Regions from separate parts of the Metabacillus hrfriensis genome, predicted to be linked through region 1. Evidence: riboswitches for the same ligand, from Rfam matches in the RefSeq annotation. Region 1 holds a riboswitch; each other region holds the start of a gene.

Region 1 (10,694 bases):
TACAAATAAACGGCGTTCAGTACTTCGCGTCCAACAGGCGGGAGGCCGAAGGATACATTGCTGACTCCAAGGATTGTCAGGCATTGCGGCAAGCGTTCTTTAATTAAGCGGATGCCCTTTATCGTTTCTTCTGCTGAGCCGATATATTGCGCGTCTCCTGTTCCGACAGGGAATACGAGCGGATCAAAGATGATATCTGATGGATTTAACCCGTATTTTTGAGTCAGCAGCTCGAAGGAACGGACTGCGATATCAAGCTTTTGCTCAGCAGTCAGCGCCATTCCTTTTTCATCAATCGTTCCAACAACAACAGCTGCCCCGTATTTGTGAATGAGCGGGACGACTGCTTCAAATCTCTCTTCACCGTCTTCTAAGTTGATGGAATTGATGATCACTTTCCCTTGAGAATAGGAAAGTGCCTTTTCAATGACTAACTCATCCGTTGAATCTATGACAAGAGGTGCCTTTACTTTTTTCGTAATCTCTTTTATGAAGGCTTCCATATCTTCTACTTCTTCGCGGTCAGGATCAGCCAGACAAATATCGATTACATGGGCGCCATTCTTAACTTGAGCTCGGGCAATTTCAGCTGCTTCTTCAAATTTCCCCTCCGCTATTAGTCGTTTAAACTTTCTGGAGCCAATTACATTTGTCCGTTCTCCGACGAAGAGAGGCCGCATGGAATCATCATAAATAAGCGGCTCGATGCCAGAAACAGTATGAGCCGGATCACGTTCCGGAACGGAGCGGGGCTCGAGTTCACCTACAGCATCAGCAATGGCGGTAATATGTGCAGGTGTAGTCCCGCAGCAGCCTCCGACAATGTTCAGCCAGCCCTGTTCTGCAAATCCTTTTACTTTCTGAGCAAGAGAACGGGGAGATTCATGATAATTTCCTTCCTCATCAGGCAGGCCGGCATTAGGATAGCAGCTGACAGCTGTATGGGCCATGCCTGATAGCGTCCGGATGTGGTCGGTCATGAATTCTGGCCCTGTTGCACAGTTTAGACCTACAGATAAAGGCTTCATGTGCTCAAGCGAGATGAAAAAGGCTTCGATATCCTGGCCGGCAAGCGTCGTTCCCATAGGTTCAATTGTCCCTGATATCATCAGCGGAATTTCTTTGCCTGCTTGTTCAAAGGCGCGTTTAATGCCGAGAAAGCCTGCTTTCACATTTAATAAGTCCTGGCTCGTTTCAAGAAGAAGCAAATCAGCACCGCCTGCAAGCAGGCCGAGCGTCTGTTCTTCGTAATTTTGAATAAGCTCTTCAAACGTTGCTCCGCCTGTAACAGAAAGTGTTTTTGTCGTAGGGCCCATTGAGCCCGCAACATAACGCGGCCAGTCAGGAGTTGAATATTTTTCAGCTGCCTTTTTGGCGATCTCCGCCGCTTTTTTATTTAACTCAAAAGCGAGGTGACCGAGATTATATTCATCAAGAACAATCTTGGTAGCGCCAAATGTGTTGGTTTCAATAATATCTGCTTTAGCGTCCAGGTAAGCATCATGAATGGATTCGATGACTTCTGGTGCAGTAATCGTTAAATACTCATTGCAGCCCTCGTATTCTTCTCCGCCGAAATCATCTGCAGAAAGATTTGCATCCTGTATCATGGTGCCCATCGCTCCGTCCAGAACGAGGATTTTTTTCTCAAGCTGCTTTTTTATATCAGACATGCGTAATCTTCCTTTCATTGACCTCAATTTGTTTCTTGTGAATGTAATTTGTCAGTTCAACGGTTAATTCATAGTTTAAAAATGGTGTAATTAAGTAGATTCCATTAAATAAGTCAAAGGCAGCATCGATCAGTCTTTTAGAAATCGCCAATCCTTCCTGATAGGCTTTCTCCCGATTGTCGCCTGCCCGGGCCATTCTTTCACGAATACTGTCAGAAAGAGTAATGCCCGGAATTTCGTTATGGATAAATTCTGCATTGCGGCTGCTTGTGAGCGGCATAATGCCGATATAAATCGGAACGGTTAAGTGCTTCGTTTCCTCATAAACATCAATCAGCTGTTTTTCTGAGTAAATTGGCTGTGAAATGAAATAATCTGCACCGCAGGCAATTTTCTTCTCCAGTCTTTTTACCGCTTTATCTAGATATTTAACATTGGGATTAAACGCAGCGGCAACTGAAAAATTGGTTTTTTCCCCAAGAGGTTTTCCTGAATAAGAAAGACCATCGTTAAATTGTTTAATTAAGCTGATCAAATCAAATGATGAAAGATCATAAACGGAAGTAGCTCCCGGAAAATCCCCGATTTTTGATGGATCGCCCGTAATCGCCAGCACATCCGTAAGTCCCAGCGTATGAAGACCCATTAAATGAGATTGAAGGCCAATTAAGTTGCGGTCGCGGCATGTAATATGAATTAAGGACCTGAGTCCAAGTGTTTGCTGAACGATGGACCCTACAGCCACATTGCTTATTCTCGGTGATGCAAGTGAGTTGTCTGCAAGTGTTAAGGCATCGATTCCAGCAGCTTGCAGTGCTTTTGCACCTTTTATAAATTTGTCCAGCCCAAGCTTTTTAGGAGGATCGAGTTCTACAATCAGAGAGCGCTTTTTATTGACTATTTCCGGCAGGGGAGGGTACTTTCTTTCCGCTGCAGACGTGACAGAAATCTCTTTCTTTCTTATTTTAACTTTCTTTTCTGTAACTGGAGGGAGTCCTTTAAGCGCTGCTGCCATTGCTTCGATGTGGATTGGGGTTGTGCCGCAGCAGCCTCCAATCAGTCTTGCTCCCTGATTTCTGAAGGCTAGAGCGCTTTCTGCAAAATATTTTTCTCCAGAGCCATAGACAAGTCTTCCTTCTTCAAGAGTAGGCAAGCTGCTGTTGGGATAAACAGATAAGAACGCTCTTTCCGGGAGCGGAATTTCTTCAAGTGATGAAAGCATATGGTAAGGACCAAGTCTGCAATTCAGACCGACAACGTCAGCACCAAGGGCCTCAAGCTGAGAAAGGCCTTCTTGCAGGGGTGTTCCATCCTGCAAGACTCCAATTTCGTGAAGGGAGATGTTTGTAATAATCGGGATATTCGTTTCTTTTCTGGCGATCTCTAATACGGTTTTAATTTCTTCAAGATCATAATAGGTTTCAAGCAGCAGACCGCTTACCTCTTCACTGAGCATAAGGTAAAGCTGTTCTCTGAAATTTCGTTTAATGTCCTCAAGGGAATAGGCATTTTTCTTGAAAGCACGGATGCCGCCTATTGTTCCAAGAACATAGGTGTTATTGCCGGCTGCTGCTTTTTTAGCAATCTGAACGGCAGTACGGTTAATTGCTCTCACTTCATCTTCAAGTCCATATCTTGATAGTTTAATATAGTTTGCACCGTAAGTATTTGTCTGAATGACATCTGCACCGGCTGCAATATACGCCTTATGAACATTTAATATTTCATCAGGCTTCGATAAATTCAATTCTTCAAAACACCTGTCAACTCCGTGTGAGTAAAGCAATGTTCCCATTGCTCCGTCGCCAATCAGGATCTTCTTCTGTAAATCGTTTAAAAGTGTCAAACTCCAAACCTCCTTAGTGCAATAAAAAAACAAAAAAAGCCTTCCAAGAAGAAGACTTTTGAACGTTCAGGACTTCTTCTTATCGTTCGATGGATGCATCGCTGGAATTAGCACCTTGGATTGAAATCTCTGATGAAGACAGATGATTTCATTATGCCAGGTTGCTGAAGCTTCAAAGGGCCAGTCCCTCAGCTTCTCTAGATAAGAATGGTGAAATATGAAATTTTAGAAAAAGATATTATATCTAATTTACATGTTTTTTCGGATAGATTCAATACAAAAATAAAACTTTTCTGAATAGACGGGGAATTTGTTGAGGGGAAATCGAAGCAGATACTTGCAGAACAACGAAAAAAACACTCAGCAGAGGATAGCCCGAGTGTTTGTTCACTTTATCTGAAATTAATGAATTGAACATCTATCGGCAGGTCGGCTCCGCGAACGGCTGCGATCACCTGCTGAAGGTCGTCCTTATTTTTGCCGGTCACACGGACCTGATCGTCCTGAACCTGAGTTTTTACTTTTAATCCGGAATTTTTAATAATGGCATTAATCTTTTTTGCATTATCCTTATCAATACCCTGAATGAGCTTAGCGCGCTGGCGAATCGTTCCGCCCGATGCACCTTCGATTTTTCCGTAATCAATATTTCGTGTCGCTACATTGCGCTTTATCAATTTAGAAATAAAAACATCCTTTAACTGATCCATTTTAAACTCATCATCTGAAACTAAAACAATCTCTTCTTTTTCAAGAGAAATGCTGCTTTTGCTCCCTTTAAAATCATAGCGGGTGCCAATTTCCTTCATTGTCATCGTAATTGCATTCGTCACCTCAGGCATATCCACCTTTGAAACAATATCAAAAGAACTGTCCTTCGCCATAAGAATCCTCCCAAAAGTTTATATTATCTATAGATTATAGTAGAATGAACAGGGGATAACAACTAACGAAGTGCGGAATCGCCCGTTTAGCTCCGACAGACAGATAAGAATTCCGCCGAAAAGTCCGGGTTTGACTTTTTGGGGGAATTTGTTCTGGCCGAGGAGCTGGGCGATGGAGCCGGACAATACGAAGTGCGGAATCGCCCGTTTAGCTCCGACAGACAGATAAGGATCTGCCAGAAAAGGCGCTTTTTGCCTTTACTGGCGGATCCGTTCTGGCCGAGGAGCTGGGCGATGGAGCCGGACAAGACGAAGTACAAAACGTAAAAGTTGGAGTAGTCTGCAGCAATGAGGATGAAGTCCGGGTTTGACTTTTTGGGGGAATTTGTTCTGGCCGAGGAGCTGGGCGATGGAGCCGGACAATACGAAGTGCGGAATCGCCTGTTTAGCTCCGACAGACAGATAAGGATCTGCCAGAAAAGGCGCTTTTTGCCTTTACTGGCGGATCCGTTCTGGCCGAGGAGTTAGGCGATGGAGCCGGACAATACGAAGTACAAAACGTAAAAGTTGGAGTAGTCTGCAGCAATTAAGCACCCGATTAGCCCAGACGATTAGCCGTTAAGGTGCACATTCATACATAAATGTCCGCTTCAATTTGAAAACTAACAGCAGATGCAACCTGCAAAAGAAAGGAACGAAATACAATTGATGAATCCAGGAACGTTTATGACGCTTTCGATAGATGAAAAATTAGATTATGGCTATTATTTAACAGATGGGGAAAGCCGTGTGCTCCTTCATAAAACGGAAATCACGGAACCGATTGATGACAAAGAAGAAGTAGAGGTTTATTTAATTGTTGATCATGAAGACCGTCTTGCTGCAACAATGAAGAAACCGAAAATTACCGAGGATCATTACGACTGGGTTGAAGTTGTAAGCGTAAGAGAAGACATGGGAGCGTTTGTTGATATTGGTTTATCCAAGGATGCCCTGGTAGCAAACGATATCCTTCCAGCGTTTATCGAGGTTTGGCCTGAAGAGGGGGACATGCTTTATTGTTCTTTGAAGGTAACGAAAAATGGCAGGTTTTTCACGAAGCTTGCAACGGAAGATGTCATGCAGGAGAATATCGTATCAGCAGAAGGTGCAGCCAACAATCAAACTGTGACAGGCAGAGTTTACAGAATGATTATTGCCGGCTCATATATTATTACAGAAGAAGGCTACAAAGGATTTATTCACTCTTCGCAGCGTAAAAGAGAGCCTCGTTTAGGCGAGCTGGTAACAGGACGTGTAATTGAAGTGAAAGACGATGGAACAATCAACGTATCTCTGCTTCCCAGAAAGCATGAAGCATTGGATGAGGATGCACAGCAGCTTTATGATTACATGGAATCAAGAGGCGGAGCGATGCCATTTTTCGATAAGAGCGACCCAGAGGATATTAAAGAACGCTTTAACATGAGCAAAGGCGCGTTCAAGCGTGCAATCGGATCATTAATGAAAGCTGGGAAAGTTTATCAGGAAGACGGCTGGACATATTTCAAAAAGGAACAGTAAGCGAGTTGATCGCTTGCTGTTTTTTTTGAGCAATTTCAGGTTTGGTTGATAAAAATCCCAATTTTAGCGGATAAATTCTGAAATTTAATTAATATCATTATGCGTCTCAGTTATCTCAAAAAAAATTTACTCGCTTTACCCTTCCTGCAATAAAGATTTCCGTAAATCAGTCGATATGACATGAGGAGATACTTTTAAAGGGGAGAATACATCAAATGAAAAGAAAACATATTGCTGTGCTGCTTTCATTTTGCATCACGATTTTGCTTGCAGGCTGCGGACAAGCTGCAATGGAGAGCAATGCAGATGAAAAGATAAAGGTTGGGATTATGCTATCTGACGTCGGACTGGGAGATCAGTCATTTAGTGATTCAGCATTTGGCGGACTAATTAAATCCCGTGATGAGCTTGGAATCTTATTTGATTATAGGGAAATTAAAGATACTGGCACCTATGAAAAGGGGTTGACTGAATTAGTTGAAGAAGGCAATGACCTTGTTATCGGACTGGGTTTTATGGTTCAGGAGGATCTTGAGAAGACGGCGAAAAAATATCCGAAACAGAAATTTATATTAATTGATGCGATTTCAGAGCTGGATAACATCACGTCGATTACGTTTAAAGAGGATGAGGGAAGCTTTTTGGCAGGAGTTGTTGCCGCCATGACATCAAAATCGAATACTGTAGGATTTATTGGAGGAGCGGATGTTCCGCTTATCAATAAGTTTGCAGATGGATTTTCAGAAGGTGCTAAAGCGGTTAAACCGGATATTGCCATTATCACGGAATATGCCAATGATTTCGGCAACGATAAACTTGGCAGTGAAATAGCGAAAAAAATGATTGGCAATAAGGCTGATGTTTTATATGCTGCTGCTGGCTTTACCGGAGTAGGGGCACTAAAAGCAGCACAAGAAAACCGTATTTACGCAATTGGAGTTGACAGCGATCAGTATTTTTACGCTGAGAAATCAGTGATAACCTCTATGCTCAAGAATGTAGACGTGGGTATCTACCAGCTGCTTAAGGAGTATGCAAGAGAAAATAAGGTTCCTGAAGGACATATAGAATTAGGTTTAAAAGACAATGGTGTTCAGCTGGCGCCAATCCGCGTTATTTCGCTTACGGATGAACAGCGGAAAACTCTTGATGAATGGCAGAAAAAATTAGCAGAAGGCAACTAGGGGGATGACTTGTGTCACTTAAGAAAAAACTTTTGCTGAATTCACTCAGCATCATTATTATGGCAACTTTGATGATTGGTTATATTATCGTGAATATGCTTTCCATTCAATCATCTAATCAAAATGAGGTTCCTGTTCTGCTAAATATTGAAAAGCTGCAGGGAGAGCTTACTGTAACAAAACAAAGTCTGAACAACTTTGCCTTTTCATTGACAGATGCTCAAAAAGAAGAGACTCTTCAATCACTTCAGAGAAATGAAAAACTGTTTGAAGAAATAAATCAAACCGTGAAGGATAAAAATACAAAACAAGCATTTCAAAAGGCTTCAATTAAATTTAAAGCTTTTAAAGAAGAAACAGGCCAGGCTCTGAATCAAAAAAATCAAGCAGAAGCCAAGCGCCAGTCTGTTCGTGTTGATGGGATTTCCAATGATGTGCACTTGATGAATTTTTATGCGAATGAACGATATGAGATGCTTCAGGAGAACTTGAAAAAACAAATCGAATTCGTTATATTATCGGCAATAATCGGTACAGCTCTTTTAATTTTATTATCTTCTTATATTGTGATTCGAATGACAAATGCCATTACAAAGCCTCTCAAAGGGCTTTCCCATCAGGCAAGTGAAATTGCAAATGGAAATTTGGCAGTGGCTGCTATTTCCTATAAGGGAAAAGATGAAATAGCAGCACTGAATGATTCTTTCACTTCAATGACACATCAGCTTAAAGGACTTCTATTCTCAATCGACAGCGTGAGTAAAGAAGTAGAAGGTTTTGCAAAAGATCTCGAGGAAGAGAACAGAGCATTAACTGAAATCAGTAATCAGGTAGCTGTTTCTACAGATGAATTATCTGCAGGATCACAATCGATCTCCTCCGATCTTCAAGATGCGGTTACTTTGATTGAGAGAATGGATTTTGATTTCAGCGTAAATGTAACCCGGTCTGAGCAATCCGTTCAATATGGAAAAGAAACGGTGAATGCCATCACATCAGGACAGAGCGCGATTAAAGCACAGCGGCTGCTTATTCAGGAGAATATGAATACGACCCGGCAAATTGAAGAATCAACAAGAACATTTATTGGGTATATGACGAAAATAGAAGATATGGCTAAGGTTGTTTCAAATATTGCGGATCAGACGAATCTGCTCGCTTTAAATGCCGCCATTGAGGCTGCGCGTGCCGGTGAGGCAGGCAAAGGTTTTGCTGTTGTTGCTGCTGAAGTGAGAAAGCTTGCAGAAGAATCCACCGGTGCAACATCTCAAATATTTGAAATGGTCAGTTTAATTCAGTCAGGAATATCCAGTATTTCAGAATCTGTTGTGAATGGGGTATCGATTGCTCAAAAACAGCAGAACGGAATGGATCATACAACAAGTGCTTTTGAAGCTATCGATCATAAAGTAAAAGGAATTACATCCGAATTGAATGATTTAAAATCAGGAATATTGAATTCCAAGAAACTTGGAGAACAAGTGCTGCAAAATGTAGAAAGCATCAGTGCCGTTGTAGAAGAGACAGCAGCAGGAAGCGAGCAAATTTCTGCTTCGACAACTGAACAGCTCCTCGCATTCGAAAAAATGGTGGAAAAAGTGATTGAACTCAGACAGCTGACAGATGATTTAAATCAGACGCTTTCGAAGTTTAAGCTTCAATAAAACAAAAACAGCAGCGGAAAATCGCTGCTGTTTTTATATAAGAAATTAAGAAATTTTGCGCATTTATGTCTAGCTTCAGGCCTAATTCCCAGGTCAGAAAGGATCCGCCGCAAAAAAGTCAAACCCGAACTTTTCCAGCAGATTCTTATCCTTTCAGAGCAAACCAGGCCGCTTTTGCTTCTCTTATAAACGGTCGGTCTTTTTAGAATATTGTCTTTCGCCTTTTTGGCGGTTTTTCTCGCGCATCATGTTTCTTTCATGTTCTTTGGCATTATTGTCTTTTGCTTTTTTGTCGTTATCGCTTGTATGCGGCATCATAAAAACTCCTTTACTGAAAAGATACGTTTATGTTGCCCTGTAAGTATAATATTATGAGATCGGTTTGTTTGAAAAGAAAATGGCAATCGTGCCAGGTCCGGAATGCGCTCCAACTGAACAGCCGACTGTGTTTATATATACTTCTTTCGGATGAAATTCAGTTTCAATCATTGCTTTTATTTCCTTGGCGGAGACCTCATCATCCCCGTGACTGATGGCGATGGTCTGACTTTCAAGATTTACGCCCCGCTCTTTCATCAGCTCGATGACCCTTCGGAAAACTTTTTTCCGGCCTCTTAGTTTTTCAAGCGGAATCAGCTTGCCGCCTTCGACATGAAGAAGCGGTTTGATGTTGAGAAGACCGCCTACAAAGGCAGATGCTTTGCTGATTCTGCCGCCTCTTGCTAAATATTCTAAGTTGTCGACGGTGAAGATGTGCTCTGTATGTTCACAAAAGTCTTTTACAGAAGCTTCAATTTCTTGCAGAGTGTTTCCTTTACTGGCCAGGTCAACTGCATATTTAACTGAAAGTCCAAGGCCAAGGGAAGCACATTTGGAATCCACAATGGAAAGCTCAAAATCAGGATATTCTTCTTTGACTTCGTTTCCAATCATGACAGCAGTCTGATAGGTTCCGGAAAGCTCCGATGAAAAAGCAACATACAATACCGGCACTTTTTTCTTAGCAAATTCAGTGAATGTCTCTTTTACATCAAGAGGAGAGATTTGAGTCGTTTTAGCTATTTTCCCTTCACGCATCGCGTCGTATACTTCTTTAGGGGAAATCGTGACTAAATCGCGATAGTCATTTTCCTCAATATGTACACCAAGAGGGAGAAGTGTTACGCCGTGTTTCTCATAAAATTCAAGCGGCAGATCGCATGCGCTGTCTGCGACGATATGGACCGTCATTTTGACACCTCATTTCATCTGGTTTTACCCGCAAAACGGGATAATAGCCTCATATATAGTTCTAAATTAGCACTTAGCCAAAAAGAAGTAAAGAATGTTACGCTGTCCTAAAACACAATATTTGTATTGATCTGCAAGAAATTGTGGTAAATCAGAAATACTATCATTATCTTATAGCCCGGGAGGATTTTCTGCAAATGGTTTATGATGAAGTAAAAAAAACGGTTGTCGTTATTTTTGGAGCGCTGCTGAATGCTGTCGGCCTGAATTTATTCATGATTCCTGCTGATGTTTATGCGAGCGGATTTACCGGCATCGCCCAGCTTTTATCAAGTGTAATTAAAGAATACACCCCCCTTTACATATCGACAGGGGTGCTTCTGCTCCTTCTTAACATTCCAGTAGCCATACTTGGATGGAAAAAAGTTGGGAAATCGTTCACGCTGTACAGTTTACTTAGTGTAGCAGCCACCACAGTATTCTTATCAATCGTCCCTTTATATCCTTTGTCGGAGGATATTTTGCTTAACGCTGTATTTGGAGGCGTCATTGTTGCGATTGGCGTAGGCATTACGCTTAAATATGGTGCTTCAACAGGCGGACTGGATATTGTAGCTATGATCCTTTCGAGAATGAAGGATAAACCTGTC
Region 2 (10,694 bases), 1.2 Mb from region 1:
ACAAAGATTGAACAGGGCGGAACGACTTATGATATTGCCGTTCCTTCTGAATATATGATTGATAAAATGAGACAGGAAGATTTGCTTATCCCTTTGGATCATTCAAAGCTTCCGAACTTGAAAAATATTGATGACCGGTTTATGGATTTGCCATTCGACCCTGAAAATAAATATTCCGTTCCATATTTCTGGGGAACTGTCGGCATTGTCTATAATCCAACGATGATAGATGGAAAAAAAATCACGAGCTGGAATGACCTTTGGGATCCTGATCTGCGAAATGAAATCCTGCTGATTGACGGGGCAAGAGAAGTGATAGGAATGGGCCTGAACAGCCTCGGCTACTCTCTAAACGATACAAATAAGGATCATTTAGAGGAAGCAAAACGAAAGCTTGATTCCCTCACTCCAAATGTCAAAGCAGTTGTTGGAGATGAGAGCCGGATGCTGCTTGAAAATCAGGAAGCAGCAATCGGGCTTGTATGGTCTGGGGTTGCATCAGAGATCATGTATGAAAATGAAGATCTGGAGTATGTCGTTCCTGAGGAAGGCTCAAACTTATGGTTCGATAACATGGTTATCCCGAAAACAGCCAAAAATGCGGAAGCTGCCCATCAGTTCATCAACTTCATGCTGGATGCTGAGGTGGCCGCTGAAAACACCGAATATGTCAGCTACTCCACACCTAACAAAGAAGCCTTAAAATACATGCCTGAAGAAATGGTAAACGATGAGCGCTTCTATCCTCCGCCTGAGCTGACGGAAAAACTGGAAGTGTATGAGAACCTTGGCAAAAAGAATTTGGCTTATTATAATGAGCTGTTTTTGAAATTTAAGATGCATCCGAAATAAGAGAAAGGGAGTCCTGGTTTTCAGGACTCCCTTTTCTACTTTTTTGCGCTATTAAGCATTGTTTCTTTTTAAACCATTATTTTGCAGATATCATTCGTAAACTCTACCGGATCTTCAATCGGCAATCCTTCGATCAGGAGCGCCTGATTAAATAACAGGTTTGTATAAAGCGCTAATTTTTCTTTATCCTTTTCAAAGGAATCTTTTAAAGAAGTAAATACTTCATGATTTCGGTTAATTTCAAGGATTTTTTCAGCCTGGATATTCTGGCTGTTCGGCATTGCCTTCAGAATTTTTTCCATTTCCGTCGTCACGTCACCTTCAGTTGCGATGCAGACTGGATGAGACTTGAGACGTTTAGAAATTCTTACATCCTTCACTTTGCCGGCAAGAATCGTTTTCATCTCTTCAAAGAGGTCTTTGTTATCTTTCTCTTCTGATTCTGCACCCTTTTCATTCTCGCCTGCTTCTATTCCTAAATCGCCGCTAGAAATCGATTTGAACTCTTTTTCCTGGTAGTTCATCAGCATTTTGATCGCAAATTCATCCACTTCATCCGTGAAATATAAGATATCATAGCCTTTATCAGCCACAACCTCTGTCTGCGGAAGCTTTTCAATTCGGTCATAGCTTTCTCCTGCAGCATAGTAAATGTACTTTTGATCTTCAGGCATGCTTAAAACATATTCATCAAGAGTGATCAGCTTTTTCTCTTTTGATGAATAGAACATGAGCAGGTTCTGAAGATCTTCTTTGTTTGCACCAAAATCACTGTAAACGCCATATTTCAGCTGTCTTCCGAAAGAGTTATAGAATGTTTCATACTTTTCTCTCTCATCTTTTAATAAGCTTTGCAGCTGGCTCTTAATTTTATTTTTGATATTTTTTGCAATCAGCTTCAGCTGGCGGTCATGCTGGAGGATTTCTCTTGAAATGTTAAGAGATAAATCCTCAGAATCTACCATTCCTTTTACAAAACTGAAATAGTCAGGTAGCAGGTCTGAGCATTTTTCCATGATTAACACACCATTAGAGTAAAGCTCTAGACCCTTTTCAAACTCTTTAGAGTAGTAATCATACGGAATCTGCTCAGGGATATATAGAATTGCGTTGTATCTGACGGCACCGTCCACACTGATATGGATATGTTTTAACGGTTTATCAAACCCATAACGTTTTTCTGCATAAAAATTCTCGTAATCTTCCGAAGTGAGCTCATTTTTATTCTTTCTCCAAATCGGAACCATGCTGTTGATTGTCTGTTCTTCCAGAACCTCTTCAAACTCTGTTTCGCTGTCTTCTTTGCGTTTTCTCTCCGTTACGTCCATCTTAATTGGGTAGCGGATGAAATCAGAGTATTTTTTAATGATTGCTTTTAACCGGTATTCTTCTAAATATTCATCATACGAATCTTCTTCTGTGTTTTCTTTGATGCTAAGAACAATCTCCGTTCCGACCTCTTCCTTCTCACCAAGCTCAATCGTATAGCCGTCTGCTCCCCCAGAATGCCATCTGTAGGCATCTTCGCTGCCGATTGTTTTCGTTGTAACAGTGATAGCGTCTGCTACCATGAAGGCTGAGTAAAAACCAACTCCAAATTGACCGATAATGTCATGGCCATCTTTCAGCTCGTTTTCACTTTTAAAAGCAAGAGAGCCGCTTTTTGCAATAATTCCAAGGTTGTTCTCAAGTTCTTCTTTTGTCATCCCAATCCCAGTATCTGAGATTGTTAATGTTCTATTTTCCTTGTCTGCCTTAACTTTTATGTAGTAATGGTTCTGGTCAAATGATAGGCTGTCGTCTGTTAAAGCTTTGTAATAAATTTTATCAATCGCATCACTAGCATTTGAAATCAGCTCTCTTAAAAAGATTTCTTTTTGAGAGTAAATTGAGTTAATCATCATTTCCAATAGTCTTTTAGACTCCGCTTTGAACTGCATTTTTTCCATTGTCATTCTCCTTTCAACCTGCTTTTTAGCACTCTTTTCATGAGAGTGCTAACCACTTATTAAATAACATATATTCCCGTTTTGTGTCAATATCCATCTTCGGGATTTCAGCTGGTAGACAAACACTGTTGTTTTTGTTATATTAGTTACCTAGAGTAACTATTATCCAGGGTAACTATTTATTTAATGAGGTGTTTCCTATAAAAACATATCAAAAGTTTTTTCAGCAGCTTCTGCTGTTATACCGTCCTTTTGAAAACAGACTGAATATGGAACTTGCCAAACATGATTTATACAGAGCTCAATGGTCTGTTTTGCATTATTTATGGAATTACGGAACAGCTACGCTTGTTGAGCTTGCTGATTATCAAAGTGTTGAAAAGCCTACCGTTACAAGAACCATCAGCCGCCTTGAGGAACTGGGATATGTAGAGCATATACCCGGCAAGGATAAGCGCGAAAAGAGAATGCAGCTTACGGACCTTGGGAGAAAGGTATACGGGGTTGTTCGCGTAACAATCGATGAATATGAGCAGGAAATTTTAAAAGGTATTTCAGAAGAAGAACAGCTTGAGGTAATCCGGATCATGGGAGATATTCGGAACAATATTAGAGAGTAAGGGGGCAAAAACATGAATCAGACAACATCCAAATTATGGACGAAAGACTTTATTGTCGTGTCGTCCATCAATTTTTTCTTAACATTAATCTTTTACTTGTTAATGGTGACTATTGCTGTTTTTGCAGTGGATGAATACAGCGCCTCTACGAGCGAGGCGGGACTTGTAACCGGGATTTTTATTATAGGCGCACTGATTGGCCGGCTTTTAATAGGAAGACTCATTGTAACTTTCAGCCGTAAAAAGATCCTGTATACAGGGCTTATCCTGTTCACCCTGACAACAGCCTTTTATTTCTTTGAATTTGGCCTTGGCTTCCTTCTTTTCAACCGCCTTGTTCATGGAATTACACTGGGTATGGCCAGTACAGCAACAGGCACAATAGTAGCACAGATTATTCCCGCTTCGCGAAAAGGGGAAGGCATCGGGTACTACAGTATGAGTGCAACTCTTGCAACAGCCATCGGTCCTTTTATCGGGCTGTACTTGAGCCAGCACGCAAGCTTTCAAACTATCTTTACCTTCTGCGTTGCATTAGGCTTCATCAGTTTAATCATTGCCTTTTTCTTGTATGTGCCCCCGCTTGATAGTTCAGTAAAAAAATCAGAAGTACGAGGATTCAAACTTTCAAATTTTGTAGAGCCAAGTGCTTTGCCGATTGCATTTATTACACTTGCAGCGGCGTTTTGCTATTCAAGTGTTTTGTCCTTTATTAACTTCTATGCGAAGGACATTCATCTTGTCAGCACAGCAAGCTTCTTTTTCATCGTCTATGCGGCAGCTGTATTGGCATCACGCCCTTTTACCGGCCGCTTAATGGACAAAAAAGGGGCAAATTTCATTATGTATCCTGCCTTCCTCTTATTTGGAGCTGGGATGTTCCTTTTGAGCACGGCAAGCACTAGCTTCATTTTCTTGCTTTCTGGTGTTTTGATCGGCCTTGGATTTGGAAACATGCAGTCGGCGACACAGGCGATTGCCGTTAAATTAACGCCTCCTCACCGCATGGGTCTTGCCACTTCGACTTTCTTTATCTTTCTGGATGCAGGTTTAGGGTTCGGACCTTATCTGCTTGGATTTGTCATTCCGGTGACAGGATACAGTACCTTGTATGTGATTTTAGGCGTATTAGTCTTTGCCAGTTCTGTTTTTTACTACTTCTTGCACGGGAAGAGGGAAAGTGCGGCATGGGCAAAAGTTAATGCTTCTGCATCAGCTTGATGAGCCGGCAGAAAGAGGACATCCCAAATGGGGATGTCCTTTTTCTTTGAATCTATTAAATTTCAGAATGCTTAAAGACCACCTATGCTTCCCAAATTCTACATAATCCCTGACTTGGATACTCATAGACCCCCTACGCTTCATAAAATTCCACAAAAACCCAGTTTTGGATACTCATAGACCCCCTATGCTTCCCCAAATTCTACTAAACCCCAGACTTGGATACTCATAGACCCCTTATGCTTCCCCAAATTTTACAAAATTCCAGACTTGGATACTCATAGACCCCCTATGCTTCCCCAAATTCTACTAAACCCCAGACTTGGATACTCATAGACCCCTATGCTTCCCCAAATTCTACAAAACCCCTGACTTGGATACTCATAGACCTCCTATGCTTCCCCAAATTCTACAAAAACCCTGACTTGGATACTCATAGACCCCCTATGCTTCCCCAAATTCTACAAAAACCCTGACTTGGATACTCATTAACCCTCTATGCTTCCCCAAATTCTACTAAACCCCAGACTTGGATACTCATAGACCTCCTATGCTTCCCCAATTTCTACTAAACCCCAGACTTGGATACTCATAGACCCCTATGCTTCCCCAAATTTTATAAAATTCCAGACTTGGATACTCATAGACCCCCTATGCTTCCCCAAATCCGACAAAAACCCAGACCTGGATACTCATAGACCTTCTATGCTTCCCCAAATTCTACTAAACCCCAGACTTGGATACTCATAGACCACTTATGCTTCCCCAAATTCTACAAAACCCCAGACTTGGATACTCATAGACCCCCTATGTTTCCCAAATTCTACATAATCCCTGACTTGGATACTCATAGACCTTCTATGCTTCCCCAAATTCTACTAAACCCCAGACTTGGATACTCATAGACCACTTATGCTTCCCCAAATTCTACAAAACCCCAGACTTGGATACTCATAGACCCCCATGCTTCCCCAAATTCTATTAAATCCCAGACTCGGATACGACATTTTCACTAGTCCGCCATTTTTTTGAAATCTTTTCAATATGGTGAGGTGATGTTCGGCAGCAGCCTCCTATTAAGCGGGCACCTGACTTGAACCAGTCTTCTGATAGATGATCCAGTTCAAGACAAGATTTCTGGCCATGCCATGTTTTAGTGTCTGGATTGTAGGCTTCTCCAGAATTCGGGTAAACAATAACCGGTTTTTTTGTATGGCTGCTGATCACTTTTATGGCTTCATTCACTAATTCCAGTGGTGCACAGTTGATCCCAATTGCAGCTATTTGCCCGTCGTCCCCGAAGGTATTTGCACACACCTCGAGCAAAGTGCCATCACTAATCGCTTTCTCATTTTTCAAGGAAAAGGATAGCCATGCATATGTATAGGGAAATTCATTCAATAAAGAACGTAATACTTTTGCTTCTTGAAGAGAAGGAATGGTTTCAAATGCCAGTATATCAGCACCTGCTTCAATCAATGCTGACATTCTGGGACGATGAAAATCTTTTAAAGCCTCATCCGTAACCCCATAGTTGCCTGTATACTCCGAACCGTCTGCAAGATAGGCGCCATAGGGACCGATTGATGCCGCAACCAATGGCTTTGGTCTAATAGCTTCCATTTCTTCCTTCCAAAAATCATCTCTTGCTTTTCTTGAAATCACCACTGTTTTTTTTATTAATTGCACAGCTTCTTCTTCTTCGATTCCCCGCTTCAAGAAACCATCGATTGTTGCTTGATAGCTGGCCGTAATTGCACAGTCCGCTCCCGCACGGAAATAGTCTGAATGAACCTGATAAATCACTTCGGGGTTTTCCAGTAATATTCGGGCAGACCAAAGGGGATCGTCTAAATCACAGCCATGCTGCTCGAGTTCTGTAGCAAGTGCCCCATCAAGGATCATGACGGAATAGTCACTTAAAATGGTTTCAATTGGATTGAGTTTCTGCTGCATATCCTTCTCCTCTTTTCTTAATAAAATGTGTTGCATAATAGCTTCCATAGCAAAACAAAATAAATGAAATGCCGCAATAGAGGGCAATTCGCTGTGCAGGATCAAATGCGATTCCAACCAAAGATGCTAAACACAGCACAAAAGATGCAATCGGCACCAGGGGATAGAAAGGTGTCCGGTAAACCAGGTCCTTTATCGAATGTCCTTGTTTTATATATTGTCTGCGAAAGAAAAACTGTGACACGCTAATACTCATCCATACGGCAACCACGGCTAAACCTGAAATGGAGACAAGGACTATATATACTGTATCTGGCGCAATAACACTTGAGAACAAAGCCAGGGTGCCGCCAAGCATACTGAAAATCACTGCATATATAGGCACACCGCGCTTTGACACTCTTGCAAAAATAGGTGATATGGTTTTCTTATCTGAAAGTGACCAGAGCATTCTGGAAGCAGCATACAGGCCTGAGTTTGCTGCAGACAAAATGGCTGTTAAGATCACGAAATTCATGATATCTGCTGCATAAGGAATACCAATTCGTTCAAATACAGAAACAAAGGGGCTTTTTAAAACTCCTGAATCTGATGCAGGCAGCAGTGCAGATAAAACAACAATGGTTCCAACAAAAAAGATAATCAATCTCCATAATGTTGTCCGAATCGCCATTGGAATTGTTTTTTCCGGATTGACTGTTTCTCCAGCTGCAACCCCTATTAATTCCGTTCCCGAATAGGCAAAATTCACAGCAAGCATCGTCATAATAACGGCAAATGCACCATTTGGAAATAATCCTTCATTTGTGAGATTCGTAAAGAACGGAGCTGAATTGGAATCCGTCAGAGGAATAAAACCTACAATTGCTGCTCCACCCAAAAGAATAAAAATCACTATGGCAGCGACTTTAATCGCTGCAAACCAAAATTCAGATTCCGCGAAAAACTTAACCGTCACAGCATTTAATGCAAAGATTATCAACGCAAACACCGCACTCCAAATCCAGACGTTAATAGATGGAAACCACCTCTGCATCAGCAGCCCCGCTGCCGTGAATTCTGAACCTAACGCAACCGTCCAAGTCAGCCAATACAGCCAGGCTACAGTATATCCTGTCCCTGGACCAATATATTTAGCGGCATAGCTATGAAAAGCGCCTGTCTCCGGCATATGGACGGCTAATTCCCCCAAACAAAGCATAACGAGATAAACGACCAGGGCACCCACAAGATACGACAGGATCGTCCCAAACGCTCCTGCCTGTTGAATCGTATAACCCGTGCTTAAGAATAAACCTGTCCCAATTACACCTCCAAGAGATAACATGACTAAATGACGAGATTGCATTTTCCTTTGAAATTGCTGCTTAGCTTCCATTTTTACTCCCCTTTTTTCACATCCAAAAAAATGAAAAACGCACTCTTTAAAAAGAGTGCGTTACTGACAAATAAAAGGCACGCTTATCTATCAGGTCAATTCACCCGCTGGAGTTAGCACAGTATCTTAATAGACCTGCTGCTGAGGTTTCAAAGGGCCAGTCCCTCCACCTCTCTGGATAAGAAATTATTTTTTTACTACAATAGCAATCTATTGAATCAATGTCAAGATTAGTATGAATATTCCGTTCACTTATGTATTCTGACATCTTGTCAAGCCCATCTATAGCACACAGAATTGTTTTCCTATACAATAATTGTAAAAGAAACCTTATAGTGTGGTGAAACTCATGTTTAAACTTCTATTAATTGAAGATGATTTAACCCTGTTTAATGAAATCAAAGAACGATTAAATCAGTGGTCTTATGATGTTTATGGCATTACAGATTTTAATAAAGTCATGCAGGAATTCTCAGCCGTAAAGCCAGATTTGGTCATCATTGATATTCAGCTGCCGAAGTTTGACGGCTTTCATTGGTGCCGGATGATCCGGTCGCATTCGAATGTGCCGATCATTTTTCTCTCCTCGCGGGATCATCCGACTGATATGGTCATGTCTATGCAGCTTGGTGCTGATGATTTTGTTCAAAAGCCCTTTCACTTTGATGTGCTGATTGCGAAAATCCAGGCCATTCTCCGCCGTGTTTATAACTACAATACAGAGCAAGTAAGTCTGAAAACATGGTGCAATGCTGCGGTTGATTATGAGCGAAATACGGTTACGAACGAAACCGGTTCCGTTGAACTGACAAAGAATGAAATGTTCATTCTTAAACTATTGATTGAACAAAAAAACAAAATTGTCAGCAGGGACAAGCTCATGAACAGCCTGTGGGATGATAAACGCTTCATAAGCGATAATACGTTAACAGTGAATGTCAATCGCCTGCGAAAACGGCTGGATGAAATTGGTCTTGGTCAATTTATTGAGACAAAAGTAGGCCAGGGATATCTTGCGGCAGAAGAGGAAATGGTATGATTCTCCGTTTCTTAAAAGAGCGCCGGAGCTGGATTCTGTTCTTTATTATCATTCATTTTTTTATTCTATTTATCGCTTTCATTGACTCAGCCATTCCAGTGCAGTCAGTCCTGTATATTGTTTTTCTTTCCATGATCGCTTTTATTATCTTCTTATCTGTTCGGTACAACAAAGAAACTGCTTTTTATAAAAGTCTGGCAGATCGGGAAAACAACCTTGATATATCAAGCATTCCAGCTCCGGAAAGCCCGTTTGAACAATTGGTTGAAAAGACGCTCAGCGAACAGGCGCAGTCCCTGAAAAAAGATGCTTTGCACAACAGAATTTCGCTTGAACAGGAAAAAGATGAACTGTTATCGTGGATTCATGAAGTGAAGACCCCGCTCACTGCCATGCATTTAATGATCGAACGCATGGAAGACGATGTGATGAAAACTCATTTGACGTATGAGTGGCTGCGGATTCACCTTTTGCTTGACCAGCAGCTGCATCAAAAACGAATTCCGTTTATTGAAAATGATTTATACATTGAAACGGTTGATTTGGAAAGCGTGATTTTCAGTGAAATTAAAACACTTCAGGCATGGTGTATTCAAAAAGGGATTGGTTTTGACATTCAGCTTGATCAAAAGGAAGTCCTTAGTGATGCGAAATGGCTTGCCTTTATTATTAGACAAATCTTAACGAATGCAGTGAAATACAGCGTGGCGTCTGACATTATCATAAAATGCTGGAAGCAGGGTGATCAAGTAAGAGTTCAGGTGAAAGACTCCGGCCGGGGCATTGATCCAAAGGACCTGCCCCGCATATTCGATAAAGGCTTCACATCGACCATAAACCATCATGATCATGCTGCTACAGGAATGGGGCTGTATCTGGCTAAAAAAGCAGCTATACCGCTGCTGATTGATATTCACGTACAGTCTATTATCCACACAGAAACAGCATTTACGTTAATTTTCCCAAAAAGAAATGACTTTGCAGCCGTCATTAGCGTGTGACAAGAATGTCACATGCTTTTCTATTTTGTTCGCACAATAAAAGGAAAAGGACCTTTCTTCTTTTTATAATTAAGCTATCGAATTAAGAGGAGGAAGCAAGTATGGCGATATTAGAAGCATCAAAGCTCCATAAAAGCTACGGAAATAAATTGAATAAACAGGAAGTCCTTAAAGGAATTGACCTTACGATACAAGAAGGCGAATTTGTGAGCATTATGGGTGCGTCCGGCTCAGGGAAAACAACGCTGCTGAATGTTCTATCTTCAATTGATAAAGTGAGCGGCGGGACCATCCAAATTGAACACAAAGAAATGACGGGCATGAAGGAAAAAGAGCTTGCTGAATTCAGAAAGCATCATCTCGGATTTATTTTTCAGGATTATAACCTTCTGGACACACTGACAGTAAAAGAAAATATTCTGCTGCCGCTTTCCATTTCAAAGGTTCCTAAAAAAGAAGCGGATCAGAAATTTCATGCATTAGCAAATGAGCTCGGCATCTACGAGTTAAAAGATAAGTATCCGAATGAAATTTCCGGGGGACAGAAGCAGCGTACTTCTGCAGCACGTGCCTTTATTCATGAGCCAAGCATCATTTTTGCCGATGAACCAACAGGCGCGCTTGATTCTAAATCCGCTGCTGACCTGCTGAATAAGTTGACCGAACTTAATGAAAAAA
Region 3 (10,694 bases), 950 kb from region 1:
TTTTTTCTGCAGTTTTTAATGCCACTTTGTTTAAGGCGTCCTTCTGTCGTTTTGTTCATGCGATTTCTCTCTTAAAGAAGCGCATGAACGACTTCCTCAAGCTTCATGCCCCGTGAAGCTTTTACTAATACGAGATCCCCGGACTTTGCCGTCTGTTTTAATTGATTAATAAGCTCTTGTTTATCTTGATAGACGTGAATTAGGGCCGGATCCATTTTTTTACGGGCACCTGCCGCAATTTCCGCACCGAGTTTTCCGAACGTGAAGAGATGATGAATCTCTTTTGAATCGATCGATTCTCCTACCTCTTGATGAAACTTCACCTGCATCTCATCGCCAAGTTCAAGAATGTCTCCCAGCACAAGAATTTTTTGATTGTATCCCTGCATGTCACAGGCAAGCCTGATGGCTGCCTTCATTGAAGTCGGACTTGCATTATATGCATCATTAATAACAGCAAGATTCTCTTTTGTTTTTGTTAATTCGAGACGCATGCCCGTCATTTGGATTGTTTTTAATCCTTCACTGATTTTCTCTTGCGGCACACCTAAGAATTCTGCTGCAGCGATGGCTGCGAGCGCATTGTTAACATTATGTTTTCCGAGCACAGGTAAAAATAACTTCTCTTCACGCCCGCTGATTTTAAAGAATGTGCCGTTTTCTGTTTGCTGAATCTCAGAAGGTGAATAAGCATTCCGTTCAGACCCGCCAAATGAAATCGTTTTATACGAATAAGCTTGAACCCTTTCTGTAAGCAGCGGTTCCTCTCCGTCATAGATAAGGACGCCATCAGGCTTTAGCCCGCTGACAATTTCAAGCTTTGCTTCTGCTATGCCTTCCCTTGATCCCAGATTCATTAAATGGGATTCGCCGATATTCGTTATGATCGCAGCATCAGGCTTTGCAAGATTTGAAAGGAGTTCGATTTCACCCCTGCCGCTCATGCCCATTTCGAGTACAGCTACCTCTGTATCCTCTTTCATACTGAGGATCGTAAGCGGCAATCCGATATGATTGTTAAAATTCCCTTTGGTTTTATGTACACGGTAGGTTGTGGAAAGCAGCGAAGCCACCATATCTTTTGTGGTAGTTTTTCCATTGCTTCCAGTTACACCGATTACCTTAAGCTGAAGCTGCTCTAAATAGCTGCTCGCCAACTGCTGCAATGCTTTTAACGTATCATCAACTAATATAACAGCACCAGACGGAGGATTCGGTTTATTGCGGTCCCATAAAGTCGCAGCAGCACCTTCTTCGAGCGCTTTTCCGGCAAACTCGTGCCCGTCAAAATTTTCGCCGACAATCGGGATGAATAGGGTTCGGGCTTCAATCTTCCTCGAATCCGTTGTAATTCCATGAATGAACTCATTCTCTTTTTCTGCAGATAATCCTGAGCCGCCTGCCATCGTTTGAATGTCCAATAACGAACGTCGTATCATTTTGTTTAGCTCCTTTCAATTCCATGATTAATGATCAATATGTAGACCAAGAAACACTATTCTTAAGAATAGTGTTTCCATGCTTTCTTAAAACGTATGTTTAATTTGCTGTTTTCCTTCGTGGCGCTCAAGCGCCAGCTCAACTAATTTCTCGATAAGCTCAGGGTACTCAACACCTGCATGCTTCCAAAGCAGCGGGAACATGCTGTACGGAGTAAATCCAGGCATCGTGTTCACTTCATTGATCAAGGCTCTTCCGTCTTCTGTTAAAAAGAAATCTGCACGTACAAGGCCTGATCCGTCAATGGCCTTAAATGATTTAATAGCTAAATCTTTGATCAGAGCATATTCTTCCTCTGTAACTTGTGCCGGAATCATCATATCTGTATCGCCATCAAGGTATTTCGAATTATAGTCGTAAAATTCTTTTTTAGGTGCAACTTCTCCGACTGCAGAGCAGATTGGTTCATCGTTTCCAATAACGCCGATTTCAATTTCACGGCCGATAATGCCTTCTTCAATAATAATCTTGCGGTCATAATTGAATGCTTCATCAAAAGCTTTTACAAGGGATTCGCGGTCTTTGCATTTGCTGATGCCGACACTTGATCCAAGATTTGCCGGTTTTACAAAGCAAGGGTAGCCAAGCTCCTGCTCAACTGTCTCGTAAGCTTTCTCCGGAGATTTCTTCCAGTCATTCTTAATGAATGAAACGTATTTAGCCTGCTCAAGTCCGGCCTGTGCAAACAGGTTTTTCATAATCACTTTATCCATGCCGGCTGCAGAAGCAAGAACGCCATTCCCTACATAAGGAATATTCAGCAATTCAAGCATTCCCTGAACCGTTCCGTCTTCACCGTTTGGTCCATGCAGAAGAGGGAACACTACATCGATTTGCTCATGCTCATTGTCCGTCTTTGAAGGAAAGAGATCCTGATTCAAAGCAACCGGCGATACAGCTGTGCCGCCTTCTTTAAACTGAAGAGCAGCAACGTTTGCAGCAGGCTCCTGCAATTTTGCACCGCGGATCCATTCACCTTTATCTGAAATGTAGATTGGATGTATATCAAATTTGTTTGTATCTAAAGCTTTTATTACAGCAAGTGCGGTCTGCAATGAAACCTGATGCTCTGCTGACTTGCCGCCGTATAATAATCCGACTTTAATTTTCATGTGGATATCCCCCTAAAGAAAGTTCATCTCTTCTATATTATCATTTTCAAATCAAATTGTTATAGCCATCATGCAATTCTTTATAACATTCGAGTGACACGCCTTTTTCCGTCCGCTTTTGATTATCCTATTTTAGCTATTTGTGCTGTTATTGGTGACTCTGGTTTTTGAGCTTGTTATGAGGCTTCATTCAGGTTCTATGATTACCCAACTTCGGCTTTTCTGCTGTTTTGGAGACTCATACTGGCTCTTTGATTCCTCTAAATTCGATTTCCAGCTTTTTTGAGGACTCATACTGGTTCTTTGATTCCTCTAAAAAGTTTTTACACACGTTTTGGAGACTCATACTGGCTCTTTGATTCCTCTAAATCGGATTTCCAGCTTTTTTGAGGACTCATACTGGTTCTTTGATTCCTCAAAAAAGACTTTACACACGTTTTGGAGACTCATACCAGCCCTTTGATTCCTCTAATCCGATTTCCAGCTCTTTTGAGGACTCATACTGGTTCTTTGATTCCTCTACAATGACTTTACACACGTTTTGGAGACTCATACAGGCCCTTTGATTCCTCTAAATCCGATTTCCAGCTCTTTTGAGGACTCAAACATGATCTTTGTTTCCCCTAATTCGGCTTTCCAACTGTTTTGGAGACTCATACCAGCCCTTTGATTCCTCTAAATCCGATTTCCAGCTCTTTTGAGGACTCATACTGGTTCTTTGATTCCTCTAAAATGACTTTACACACGTTTTGGAGACTCATACCAGCCCTTTGATTCCTCTAAATCGGATTTCCAGCTCTTTTGAGGACTCAAACACGATCTTTGTTTCCCCTAATTCGGCTTTCCAACTGTTTTGGAGACTTATACAGGCTCTTTGATTCCTCTAAATCCGATTTCCAGCTCTTTTGAGGACTCATACTGGTTCTTTGATTCCACTAAATCGGATTTCCAGCTCTTTTGAGGACTCAAACACGATCTTTGTTTCCCCTAATTCGGCTTTCCAACTGTTTTGGAGACTTATACAGGCTCTTTGATTCCTCTAAATCCGATTTCCAGCTCTTTTGAGGACTCATACTGGTTCTTTGATTCCACTAAATCGGATTTCCAGCTCTTTTGAGGACTCAAACATGATCTTTGTTTCCCCTAATTCGGCTTTCCAACTGTTTTGGAGACTCATACCAGCCCTTTGATTCCTCTAAATCCGATTTCCAGCTCTTTTGAGGACTCATACACGATCTTTATTTCCCCTAATTCGGCTTTCCAACTGTTTTGGAGACTCATACAGGCCCTTTGATTCCTCTAAATCGGATTTCCAGCTCTTTTGAGGACTCATACACGATCTTTGTTTGCCCTAATTCGGCTTTCCAACTGTTTTGGAGACTCATACTGGCTCTTTAATTCCTCTAAAATCGCTCTCGACCTGTTTCCAGGATCCACCCAGGTTTTTTTGTACATCCTAACAGAGGCATTCGCTATCTGCCAAAACTCCATATCATCCTTTTTATCCAGCACTGCGCATTCAGTGACCAGAGCTCTTTACAAAGTTTATTTTGGCCTGCATAAGCAATTCGTGAATGCAAAATCCTCATTATGTATTAAAATAAAAGCAAGGAGGCATGATCATGAAGCAAATTACATCCAAAGAACAGTTTCAAGAGTTAATTACCCAAGATCAAGAGGTGCTGATCAAATTTTTCGCAGACTGGTGCCCTGACTGTACAAGAATGAATATGTTTATTGATGAAATCATTGGGGCTTATTCTAAATATGATTGGTACGAAATCAATAAGGATGAGTTCCCTGAACTTGCAGAAACTTATCAGGTAATGGGCATCCCAAGCATTCTGATCTTCAAAAACGGTGAAAAACTCGGGCATCTTCACAGCGCTAATGCAAAATCACCAGAGCAAGTAACTGAATTCCTGCAAGAAAAGCTCGGCTGAATTTTTAGAATTGACAGATTAAACAATTTTATTTATGATACAACTAATTTCATATGCTTTCTTATCAAGAGAGGTGGAGGGACATGGCCCTTTGAAGCCTCGGCAACGGATCTATACAGAAACCGTGCCAATTCCAGCAAACGTTATGTTTGACAGATGAGATGGAACTGAAAACAGCAGATTCTGCCTCTCTTCTTACACAAGAGAGGCTTTTTTATGCGGAGAGAGGAGTGTTTTATTGATGAAATACGGATTTTGGCTGCCGATCTTCGGCGGATGGCTCCGGAATGTGGAAAATGAGAATATGCCCCCGACCTACGCATATGCAAAAGAGGTCATTCAAAAGGCGGAAAAATGGGGTTATGATACAACCTTGATTGCCGAGCTTTACTTAAATGATATTAAAGGACCTGAGCACGATTCCCTCGAAGCATGGACCACAGCAGCCGCACTTGCAGCCGTGACAGATAAGATTGAAATCATGACCGCAGTAAGACCCGGTTTTCATAATCCCGCGGTTACAGCAAAAATGGCAGCAAACATCGATCACATCAGCAATGGCAGATTCACCTTAAACGTCGTATCGGCCTGGTGGGAAGAAGAAGCGCGGCAATATGGCGGAATTTTTACTGAGCATGATGCAAGATATGACCGGACAGAAGAATTCATCCAAGTATTAAAAGGGCTGTGGGAAAAAGAAACCTTCACCTATCAAGGCAATTTCTATCAGTTCAGCCAAACACATCTCCATCCAAAGCCTGTACAAAAGCCGAATCCGATTCTTTATGCAGGCGGCGAAAGCCCCCGCGGAAAAGAAACCATTGCGAGGCATTGTGATGCCTATGTAATGCACGGCGGAACGGTTGATGAAATCAGAAGCAAGATTGATGAGATGAAGAAGTTAAGAGCATCTGCTGAAGGCAAACCGTTTCAATCCTTTGGAATGGCTGCTTACATTGTGTGCAGAGATACGGATGATGAGGTTCAGGCGGAGCTTGCAAGAATCACGGATATTAAGGAATCTTCAGCTTATGCGGGATATAAAGATTTCACAACAAAATCCCAGCTTGAACAAAAGCTCGAGCTTTATGATTACTCTGTCTCCAATCGAGGATTGCGACCGAATCTAATCGGAACGCCTGAGCAGATTGCAGAAAAGATTATTCAGTATGAAGATGCCGGGCTCGACTTGCTTCTGCTGCAATTCTCTCCGCAGCTCGAGGAAATGGAACGATTCTCAACAGAAGTGATGCCGCTTGTGGAAGAAAAAAGAAAAGCGAAACTAGAAAGCACATACTCTTCATGAGTATGTGCCTTCTGGTCTTCTTGCTTCAAACGTAATGGTTTGCTCCGCGTGCACGGGCTCTTTTCCATATGTATAATCGGCTGATATCACAATGTCAATAAACCCAAGCCGCTCTAAAACCAATTTAAATTCACGTACACCGTACCATCTCATCGCAAACCTCTGCAGTTCAGTGTCTATCAGCTTGCCTTCCTGCCACTTTTCATATTTCAAATAGCTTACCGAATACTGCTCAAGGTAATTCACTTCCACCCGCTTTGATTCCATTGTAATAACATTCTGTTCGGGTGTAACCCAAGTTTTCGTCTTGACCTCATTTAGAGCTGTATCAGGCTGAAGATACAAATCAAGAATCAGCCGGCCGCCTGCAGCCAGATGATCGTAAAAGTTCTTAAGCGTCAAAATGGATTGCTTTCTGTCTTCAATCAGCAAAAAAGTCCCCGCTGGAATGATAATCGCCTCAAAGGTGCGGGGGAGTTTCATTTCGCTCATCCCCATTTTCTGCAGGACTGGAGACAGCCCCCTCTCCTCGCAGCGCTTTCTGCATGACTCGAGCATATCTTGCGATTGATCGATTCCTTCTATTTTCAGCCCATCCTGAAGAAAAGGAATATAGATTCTTCCTGATCCGGCACCCGGCTCTAAAATACGTCCTTTTACATCCTTGAGACGCTCACGGTAATATTCGATGTCTCCAAAAGAATGGCCGACCGGCTTGTCGATATCATAAACTTCCGTTGCAAGTTTGCTGTAGCTGCTGAACATGTAACCAGCCTCCCGGGTAGAATTATGTTATTATTTATAGCCTTAATCCTGTGACTCATACATAAGAAATGCGGAATCGCCCGTTTAGCTCAGGCAGACAGAAAAGTCCGGGTTTTTGCCGGATTTGTTCAGGCCGAGCGAGTTTGGCAATGGAGCTTGACATCAATGCAGAAAATTACTGCCTTATCTCATCCTATCAAACGTTTGTTTAACTCTTAAATCCTTTTTGTGCGCGGATCATTGCGCTTTACAAGATAGTAGCCGATACCTGCAAGCGCCATAATAATGACAATCGGAATAATATATGGCTCAGCAGCATATTTAATCTCGGTCCAATTCGTGCCTAGCTGAATTCCCAAATACAAAAAGAAAATGGTCCATGGAATCATGGCAGCAACAGTATAAATCGTAAATCTCCATAACGGCATCTTTCCGATCCCGGCAGGAATGGAAATGGCATGTCTCACAACCGGAATGAATCTTGCTGTAAAAATAACCCCGGCACCATATTTTTCAAACCAGGCCTCTGATAGATCCAAATGATGTTTATTAATAAATAAAAACTTCCCGAACTTTTCAAGAAAGGGTCTTCCGCCATAATACCCCATCCAATAAAGGAAAACTTGTGCAAGCGTTCCTCCTATCACTCCGGCAACAACCGCTCCCGCAAACTTAATTTGTCCAAGAGAGATTAAATAGCCGCCATAACCCAGAACAATTTCACTTGGAATAACCTCAACCATTAATCCCAGAGCAATTCCGTAATAGCCTAAATCAGCCAGAACCTCTAAAAGTGAATAAATGAATTCCTTCATATTCGCTCCCCTGCTTTGTATTTTCTATAAAGAAAACATCATGATCCCTCATGTACTCTGGATTAGAATTTAAAGTCCGTTCGGATCATACGGGCTTTACGAAGTGTGTCAAAGACAATGACAAGCGCCGGTCCTGCGAATAAACCGATAAATCCAAGAAGTTTAAACCCTATGAACAAGCTGATCAGCGCCGCTAAAGGTGTAATGCCCATACTGCTTGAAAAGATTTTAGGTTCAATGACCCTTCTGACCACAGTGATGACCAAAAAGAGAATCACCAGCCCAATTGATAAAGCTTGGTCATTTTGAAAAAATGCGTAGATCGCCCATGGAACGAGAAAAGATCCTGTTCCAAGTATCGGCAGAATATCCACAATGACTATCAAAAGAGACAAGACCACTGTGTAGGGAACTCCCAGGATGGAAAGACCTGCAAACGCCATCACAAAAGTCAGAGCACTTAAAAAAATCTGCGCTTTTACAAAACCAATACCCGCTTTATTTAATTCTTCCAGGACAAGGGTGAGTTTCTCTTTCGTTTTCTCAGTTAAACTGTCTGCAATCATTCTTTTTAATCGCGGAAGCTCAAGGCTGAATAAATATAAGGCGATTAGATAGATCAGGATTTCAAACATAAAACCAGGAAGAAAGGCGATAAAATCAAGCAAGCTGTTTAAAAAACCATTCACGCCTTCTTCAAACGATTTAAGTCCGGCTGTAAACGATTCCTCAAGTGATTGAACAACTCCTCGCGGAATGGTTTCCTGCACTTGTTCCCATTTCGTTAATGTGGGCTGAATGATGCTTGCATAAACCTCTTTAATGATTTCAGGGAGACTCGATGCAAATGACACAAATTGATCAAAGACAACCTTAACTGTAAAGTAGCCAATCATCCCCAGCAGTGCAACATAAGCTGTAAATGCGGCAAAAACGGCAAGACCGCGTCCGAATTTCAAGTGTTTTTGCAGCCTTTGCACAGCCCCATCCAGTAAGAGCGCAGTAATTAATGCGAATAGAAGAGATAGGCTTAGCGGCAAAAGGATCATGACTACAACGATCAAAATACAGAGCAAAATCCATTTTTTCTTGTTCACCTTTTCGTTTCCCCTTTTAATATATATGCGTGTTCCTTTTATTATAATCTATTAAAAGGAAATCAAGTTATATACTAAAAAAAAAAGCAAGCCACGGCAGCCTGCTTTTAAAGTTAATTATCGCGAAAAAGCTGTTTTTGCGGCGGCTTTTATCAATACAAACCAGCCTATTACCAGGAAGACCCCGCCGGCTCCAAATAAATAAGCAAAATACTGAAGGGCCTGATTGCCTGCAAACTCAAAAACAAGTTTGATAAACTCGTCGCGGACAACTGGAATGAACAGAAGGACAGCAGCCAATCCAATCGCGGCATATCCTCCTATTAAACCAAAGCGGTAAAACAAACTGCCGATCAAAAAGAAGCCGGCCAATAAGAAAAAACAGATAGCGCCGTCAATAAAGAAATTGACTAGATACAGATTTTCATATCCAAGAAACTTTGAAAAGTAATAAATCTTCAGATCTGCTCGAACCATACTTGATTCCATTCCTTCAAGCACCATGATCAAAAGAGTATGCGCAGCCGCCATAAATATAGCAAGCAAAAGGAGAAAGAGACTCGTGGCTGCATAATAATTTTTTCTGGTTGACCCCATTTTGATGCTGAACGGATACGTCTCTTTTACAGTCAGAAACCCGGCAATGGCACTGAAAATATAAACCGCTATTCCGCTTGAGACCGTCAGATTCCCACCAGTTGAAAGCTGAATGCCAAAGGAAAGAGCCATGCAGCTGATCAGGATCGTCCAGAAAATCGTGAGTGAATTTCGAATATCCAATACTTCAAACAGTAAGATTCCGCGACATTGTCTCATCATGCAGAAACCCCGCCTTTCGGTTTTGCTGTTAAATAAACCATTAAATCCTGAACCGGCACATGTTCAACCTGCAATCCAGCTTCATTAGCTTCCATGCGGTTTTCTCCGTACAGGACGGCCTGTTCCATACTTCCAAATGATTTGCGGTAAACAACGTTTTTGTTTTTTACAAATTCTGAAACGGCGGCTGAAGATCCATTGACCACAAATGATTCCTCTCTCAGTTCATCTGTATTTTTCTGCATCAGCAGCCTGCCTTCAGATACAATCAGCACTTCTTCCAGCAGACGGGTGATTTCGTCTATTAAATGAGTGGATAAAATTAATGTCCTCGGATATTCTTCGTACTCTTCCAAAAGCAAATCATAAAACTTGCTTCTGGCTGCTGCATCAAGTCCGATATACGGCTCATCAAATATCGTAATCGGCGATCTGCTTGCAAGACCAACTGTTATGCCCAGCGCAGATTCCATTCCCTTTGATAAAGTTTTGATTTTCAAATTTTCATTCAGATAAAAATCCTCAAGCAGTTTTTCAGCCGTTTCCCGGTTCCAATTAGGATAAAAGTAATTTGCAATCTTAAGGATATCTTTTATCTTTAACCCTTTTTTAAAATTTTCGCTTTCATTGATCAAACAGATTGACTCCGTTATTTCTTGATTTTCAAATGGCTTTTGGCTGTTAATTAAGACTGATCCCCCGGTAGGCATAATCTGTCCGGCAAGAATTTGCATCAATGTAGTTTTACCGGCTCCATTCCTGCCCAGCAGTCCGTAAATCTTATTTTCTTCAAGCTGCAGGGTGATGCCGTCAAGCGCTCTTTTTTTGCCATAAACCTTCGTTAATCCGCTAATGTTAACGTTCATTAAGACCGCTCCCCTTTTCAAGCATTTCTTTTAGGTCGTTTACACTGATATTCAGTTTTGCCGCTTCAGATTTCAGCGGCAAAATAAATGCTTCATAAAATTGCTCTTTACGCTTTTGAACCAGCTTCCCCTTTGCCCCTTCAGCCACAAACATTCCAATCCCTCTCTTCTTAAAAAGAATGCCTTTCTCCACTAATTGATTGATTCCCTTTGCCGCTGTTGCCGGATTAATTTGATAATGTGCCGCAAACTCATTTGTTGATGGAATTCTTTCTCCTTCCTGAACCATTCCATTGATGATGTCATCTTCAATCTGTTCTGCTATTTGCTGAAATATTGGCCTGTCGGTATCTAAAAATGGATTCATATGACCCCTCTTTCGGTTCACTTGTTAGTTGGTTAGTTACTTATGTAATCAACTATACATCTAAATGTAAAACATTGTCAACAAGAACATCCTTTTTTTAGAAA

The links. A riboswitch is a leader RNA that binds a small molecule or an ion and turns the genes downstream of it on or off. The one in region 1 is predicted to bind S-adenosylmethionine.
Region 2: linked by a shared signal. The riboswitch ahead of mmuP (S-methylmethionine permease) and the one ahead of QLQ22_RS05765 (bifunctional homocysteine S-methyltransferase/methylenetetrahydrofolate reductase) in region 1 are both predicted to bind S-adenosylmethionine.
Region 3: linked by a shared signal. The riboswitch ahead of QLQ22_RS01280 (LLM class flavin-dependent oxidoreductase) and the one ahead of QLQ22_RS05765 (bifunctional homocysteine S-methyltransferase/methylenetetrahydrofolate reductase) in region 1 are both predicted to bind S-adenosylmethionine.

What each region holds. Positions count from the first base shown of each region.
Region 1 covers NZ_CP126116.1:1,173,175-1,183,868, forward strand. The annotation lists gene metH (methionine synthase) at 1-1,673, opposite strand, end outside; gene QLQ22_RS05765 (bifunctional homocysteine S-methyltransferase/methylenetetrahydrofolate reductase) at 1,666-3,519, opposite strand; SAM riboswitch class I at 3,596-3,727, opposite strand; gene QLQ22_RS05770 (YajQ family cyclic di-GMP-binding protein) at 3,912-4,403, opposite strand; gene QLQ22_RS05775 (CvfB family protein) at 5,112-5,966, shown strand; gene QLQ22_RS05780 (BMP family lipoprotein) at 6,182-7,150, shown strand; gene QLQ22_RS05785 (methyl-accepting chemotaxis protein) at 7,162-8,814, shown strand; gene QLQ22_RS05790 (DUF3941 domain-containing protein) at 8,998-9,129, opposite strand; gene QLQ22_RS05795 (DegV family protein) at 9,184-10,044, opposite strand; gene QLQ22_RS05800 (YitT family protein) at 10,242-10,694, shown strand, end outside.
Region 2 covers NZ_CP126116.1:4,995,089-5,005,782, forward strand. The annotation lists gene QLQ22_RS24690 (ABC transporter substrate-binding protein) at 1-852, shown strand, start outside; gene htpG (molecular chaperone HtpG) at 921-2,801, opposite strand; gene QLQ22_RS24700 (MarR family winged helix-turn-helix transcriptional regulator) at 3,071-3,421, shown strand; gene QLQ22_RS24705 (MFS transporter) at 3,434-4,642, shown strand; gene mmuM (homocysteine S-methyltransferase) at 5,624-6,598, opposite strand; gene mmuP (S-methylmethionine permease) at 6,573-7,976, opposite strand; SAM riboswitch class I at 8,057-8,161, opposite strand; gene QLQ22_RS24720 (response regulator transcription factor) at 8,326-9,015, shown strand; gene QLQ22_RS24725 (sensor histidine kinase) at 9,012-10,016, shown strand; gene QLQ22_RS24730 (ABC transporter ATP-binding protein) at 10,118-10,694, shown strand, end outside.
Region 3 covers NZ_CP126116.1:222,445-233,138, reverse strand. The annotation lists gene QLQ22_RS01300 (hypothetical protein) at 1-59, opposite strand, end outside; gene QLQ22_RS01295 (UDP-N-acetylmuramoyl-tripeptide--D-alanyl-D-alanine ligase) at 72-1,439, opposite strand; gene QLQ22_RS01290 (D-alanine--D-alanine ligase) at 1,527-2,612, opposite strand; gene QLQ22_RS01285 (thioredoxin family protein) at 4,235-4,555, shown strand; SAM riboswitch class I at 4,614-4,718, shown strand; gene QLQ22_RS01280 (LLM class flavin-dependent oxidoreductase) at 4,797-5,861, shown strand; gene QLQ22_RS01275 (class I SAM-dependent methyltransferase) at 5,856-6,626, opposite strand; gene uptA (undecaprenyl phosphate transporter UptA) at 6,842-7,441, opposite strand; gene ytvI (sporulation integral membrane protein YtvI) at 7,504-8,538, opposite strand; gene QLQ22_RS01260 (hypothetical protein) at 8,656-9,357, opposite strand; gene QLQ22_RS01255 (ABC transporter ATP-binding protein) at 9,354-10,223, opposite strand; gene QLQ22_RS01250 (GntR family transcriptional regulator) at 10,213-10,590, opposite strand.